Regions from separate parts of the Citrobacter rodentium NBRC 105723 genome, predicted to be linked through region 1. Evidence: riboswitches for the same ligand, from Rfam matches in the RefSeq annotation. Region 1 holds a riboswitch; the other holds the start of a gene.
The links. Region 1 has a riboswitch for cobalamin ahead of btuB (TonB-dependent vitamin B12 receptor BtuB). Riboswitches for the same ligand answer to the same signal wherever they lie in the genome.
Positions count from the first base shown of each region.

Region 2: linked by a shared signal. The riboswitch ahead of K7R23_RS15845 (cobyrinate a,c-diamide synthase) and the one ahead of btuB (TonB-dependent vitamin B12 receptor BtuB) in region 1 are both predicted to bind cobalamin.

Region 1 is NZ_CP082833.1:1,617,645-1,620,111, reverse strand. It holds gene btuB (TonB-dependent vitamin B12 receptor BtuB) at 1-1,100, opposite strand, end outside; cobalamin riboswitch at 1,166-1,359, opposite strand; gene trmA (tRNA (uridine(54)-C5)-methyltransferase TrmA) at 1,474-2,467, shown strand, end outside.
Region 2 is NZ_CP082833.1:3,374,164-3,376,630, forward strand. It holds gene pocR (transcriptional regulator PocR) at 1-716, shown strand, start outside; cobalamin riboswitch at 1,034-1,208, shown strand; partial or broken gene K7R23_RS15845 (cobyrinate a,c-diamide synthase) at 1,373-2,467, shown strand, end outside.

The sequences.
Region 1 (2,467 bases):
CTGTCGATCTGCTGCTGCCCGGTCAGATAAAGCCCGGTGTTGTCGCGCTTGTAATTATCAGTCCCGTACTCGCCAAAGGACATCAGCTTTTCCTGCTTCCAGTCGACGCCGGCACTGATAGCCCCATGTCCCACAACAACATTGTTGCCCCACTGGATATAGCGCTGCTCCATGTCATCGAGGCTATAACCTGTTGCATAACGCCCGTTCAGACTGCTGTAGTTGTAGTCTTTAATACGCTGGTAGTTTGCCACCAGTTGTGACGAGTAGATCCCGGAATTGAAACGCAGCCCGGTATCCCACGACTGGGTGTAATTTTGGTGCTCATCGTTTCCGCCGTCATAACCCCAGTTGCCCTGGTCATAGTCGGCGTTGCTGGCATAGCCGTAGCCGCGAAAATAGCCATCAAAATTATCGTTGAATTTATGTTCAACGCTGCCCCAGAACAGTTTGTTGCGATAACCGTCGCGATCGCCATCCCCGCTATAGCTGGAGCGCGGCTGCACGTCGAAGCCTTTAGTGGTCTGGTAAGCGCCCGCCGCTGTCACCACCGTATCGCCGAAGCGCTGACGCCAGGCACCATCATATTGCTGGTAGCCCTTTGACCCAACGCCTGCGTTGATCTGTGAACGTTCTTCACCCGCCATAGTGATGATATTGACCACGCCGCCAATCGCACCGGAACCGTAGATCGCTGAACGCGGCCCGCGGATATATTCGATGCGCTGCACCAGCGAAACCGGAATCTGGTCGATATCGGAGTTATTGGTAATACCCGGACGCGCGACCGGAATGCCATCCACCAGCACCAGGACGTGTTTGGCTTCAGTCCCACGCACAAAAAGCGAAGAGCTCTGTCCCATGCCGCCATTCTGCGCGACATCCACGCCCGGCAGACGACGCATAACATCCAGCACGGTTCTGGACTGCCAGCGTTCAATATCCTGCCGGGTAACGATATCCGTAGGGGCCAGTACAGTGTTGACGGGTTGTTGAAAGCGATTTGCCGTGACGACAAGCGTGTCCGGGGTGGCATCCTGTGCCCAACCAGAAAAAGCCGTGACGGAGAGCGCCGTCAGCAGCGACATTTTTTTAATCATTGTAAAGCATCCGCAATATAAGAAGGATGCCGCAGGTCCCACCGATAGTACGCGATGATGAAAACCAGTTGCGACGTTAGCCGGCAGGTCTTCGGGCTCGGAAGGTTATCCTTTTAGGGGATAGCAGAAATGAAGACTTCCCACCCGCAGGCAGTGTCTGCTTACGCTCTCATTTCACCTTTCCTTACCGCTGCGCGTCAGCCCCAGATTCGCACTGGATTCCCTTTTAACTCACAGGACCGGCACACGGATGCTACAGTCTGTTACAACTTACTGTCCAGCGCGTTTGTTAAATATGAGAAGTCATCAATAACTGGACATCCGTTGAGCAATCCCTACAATCCCCGCGTACTTTTATTTTTCAGGATGCATCATGACCCCCGAACACCTTCCGACAGAACAGTATGACGCGCAGCTCGCCGAAAAAGTGGTGCGCTTACAGAGTATGATGGCGCCGTTTTCTGACCTGGTTCCGGAAGTGTTCCGCTCGCCGGTCAGCCATTACCGTATGCGCGCCGAGTTCCGCATCTGGCACGACGGCGATGACCTGTACCATATTATTTTCGATCAGCAGACGAAAAGCCGCATTCGCGTCGACAGCTTCCCGGCGGCGAGTGAGTTGATTAACCAACTGATGAGCGCAATGATTGCAGGCGTGCGCAACAACCCTGTTCTGCGGCAAAAGCTGTTTCAGATTGATTACCTCACCACCATGAGCAACCAGGCGGTGGTGTCGCTGCTGTACCATAAGAAGCTGGACGAGGCGTGGCGGCAGGAAGCGGAAGCACTGCGTGACGCCCTGCGCGCGCAGAATCTGAACGTGCATCTGATTGGCCGGGCGACGAAGACCAAGATCGAACTGGATCAGGATTACATCGACGAACGTCTGCCGGTGGCGGGTAAAGAGATGATCTACCGTCAGGTAGAAAACAGCTTCACCCAGCCGAATGCGGCGATGAATATTCAGATGCTGGAGTGGGCGCTGGATGTCACCAGAGGGTCGAAAGGCGATCTGCTGGAACTATACTGCGGCAACGGCAACTTCTCTTTAGCGCTGGCGCGTAACTTTGACCACGTGCTGGCCACTGAAATCGCCAAGCCGTCCGTCGCCGCGGCGCAGTACAACATTGCGGCGAACGGCATCGAAAACGTGCAGATTATTCGCATGGCGGCAGAGGAATTTACTCAGGCGATGAATGGCGTTCGCGAGTTTAACCGCCTGAAGGGTGTCGATCTGAAAAGCTATCAGTGCGAAACCATTTTTGTCGATCCGCCGCGCAGCGGGCTGGACAGCGAGACAGAGAAGATGGTGCAGGCGTACCCGCGGATTTTATATATCTCCTGTAACCCGCAGACGCTGTGCAAAA
Region 2 (2,467 bases), 1.8 Mb from region 1:
GACTGGAAGCCTCGAAATCAGATCAGCCCTGTATTTATCGCTGTCATGCTGGTTTAACCGACTTCTCTATCCCGCTGGTGATCGCCGGTCATCTGGTGGGCTTTGTATTGTGCGGGCAGGTGCGTCTGCGTAATGATGAGGAGGTCGATCTGGTCGATATCCTCAACGTTGACGACCGCTGGCAGGCCGATCCTGAGCTGCTTAACGAATTCCGTAATGTGCCGGAAATGGACTACTCGCGCGTGATGGCCTCGGCGGATCTGCTGAAGCTTATCGTTGAAAATTGCCTGAAAAAACAGCTCAATTTCGTGGTCATTAAGGACAGCGAACAGAGCGCGGAACCCGCGCGTCCGGCGCGCGCGCCCAGCCCGCATGACAGCAAAATGAAAAAAGCGCTGCGCTATATCGACGCGCATCTTTCCGACGATTTGCGCCTGGAGGACGTGGCTTCGCACGTCTATCTGAGCCCCTACTATTTCAGTAAGCTGTTCAAAAAATATCAGGGAATTGGCTTTAACGCATGGGTAAACCAGCAGCGGATGGCCAGCGCCAGAGAGCTGCTTTGCCATAGCGACTGGAGCATCGCCAGTATTGCCCGCAATTTAGGTTTTTCGCAAACCAGCTATTTTTGCAAGGTGTTCCGCCAGACTTATCAGCTGACGCCGCAGGCGTATCGCCAGCAGGTTGCAGGAAGTTTATCGGCGGAATCGGCGTAAAGAGCAATATTTTGTTATTGCTGATTTTTGCGCAGCGCGTGTAACATCGTCATTATTAGCGAGTTACTATTTTTAGCGCAGCAATAAATTGTTATAGCGCAATAAAATATTGCCTTCGACAGGATAAAGTTCACCAGATTTTATTTTTGTGGTGAGATAAGGTGTCATTGCAGCGCATTTTCATTATTCTCCTGCATGACATTTCAGTGTGAATAGTTTAAAAGCAGTGCAGTTTTTCATGAGGATAATTTGTTTTTAGTCATGAAAAAGCGTGCGCGAATAACATATTTTATGGTGATAAGCAGATAACGCTCTGCTTATCCTTAAAGCCGACAGGTTTGACACATTTGTGTCAGGGAAGGGGGTGAAAATCCCCCGCAGCCCCCGCTGCTGTGATGCTGACGACCCCGTAAAAACCACTGATCGCGAGATTGGGAAGGACGGGCGAGGACGACGCTAAGCCAGAAGACCTGCCTGTCGGAAACGTTCAACAACTTCGGTGGGAAGTGGGTTGTTTTGATGCGTACAGCCGAAAGGCTGGGTATATCTGTCGTACTTCACATTGCAGGGGGAAGCCGCGTCGCTGACCTCCTGTCGTCTGAAGTATTGCGGGTATAGGTATCTCTACCTCTACCACCCTGAACAGGATCAGGGTTATGGCGGCAAAGCAGTACGCGTTTGTTCTGGCTGGCACCGGTAGCGGCTGTGGGAAAACCACGGTGACGCTGGGGTTGCTGAGCGCGCTGAAAAAACGTGGTTTACGCGTTCAGCCCTGTAAAGTCGGTCCTGACTATCTCGATACCGCCTGGCATACGGCGGTGTGCGGCACGGCCTCCCGCAATCTCGACAGCTTTATGCTCCCCGAACCTGTCCTCAATGCGCTGTTCTGCGAACAGATGCAGCAGGCAGACATTGCCGTGATCGAAGGGGTGATGGGGCTGTATGACGGCTATGGCATCGATCCCGACTATTGCAGCACCGCGGCGATGGCGAAACAGTTAGGCTGCCCGGTGATCCTGCTGGTAGACGGCAAAGCCGTTTCAACCTCTATTGCCGCGACGGTAATGGGCTTTCAGCGCTTCGACCCGACGCTCAATATCGCTGGCGTTATCGTCAACCGCGTCAACAGCGCGTCCCATTTTCAACTGCTGAAACAGGCCATTGAACGCTACTGCGGGGTGCCTGTGCTGGGGTATGTGCCGCGCGTGGACGGCGTTTCGCTTCCCGAGCGCCACCTCGGGCTGGTCACCGCCCGCGAATCCGTCGTAACCCAACAACCGTGGCAGGATTTTGCCGCCACGCTCGAGCAGACGCTCAATATCAATCGCCTGCTGACATTAAGCCAGATGGCGGCGCTGCCTCAGGGCGCATGGCCCGCATTACCGGCTCCGGACGCCGGAAAAGGGCTGACGCTGGCGATGGCCGACGACGAGGCGTTTAATTTTTATTATCCCGATAACCTTGCCTTACTTGAGCGCTGCGGTGTGAAAATCGAGCGTTTCAGCCCGCTGCGTGACCGGGCGCTGCCGGCGTGCCAGATGGTCTGGCTGGGGGGGGGGCTATCCGGAACTGTACGCCCCGCTGCTGGCCGCCAATGCCGCGATGCTGGCAAGCCTGCGCGAGGCCCATCGGCGGGGTGTCGCCATTTACGCGGAATGCGGCGGTCTGATGTATCTCGGCACGCAGCTGGAAGAAGCCAGCGGGGCGGTGCATCGTATGGCGGATATTATTCCCGGTCACAGCAAAATGGG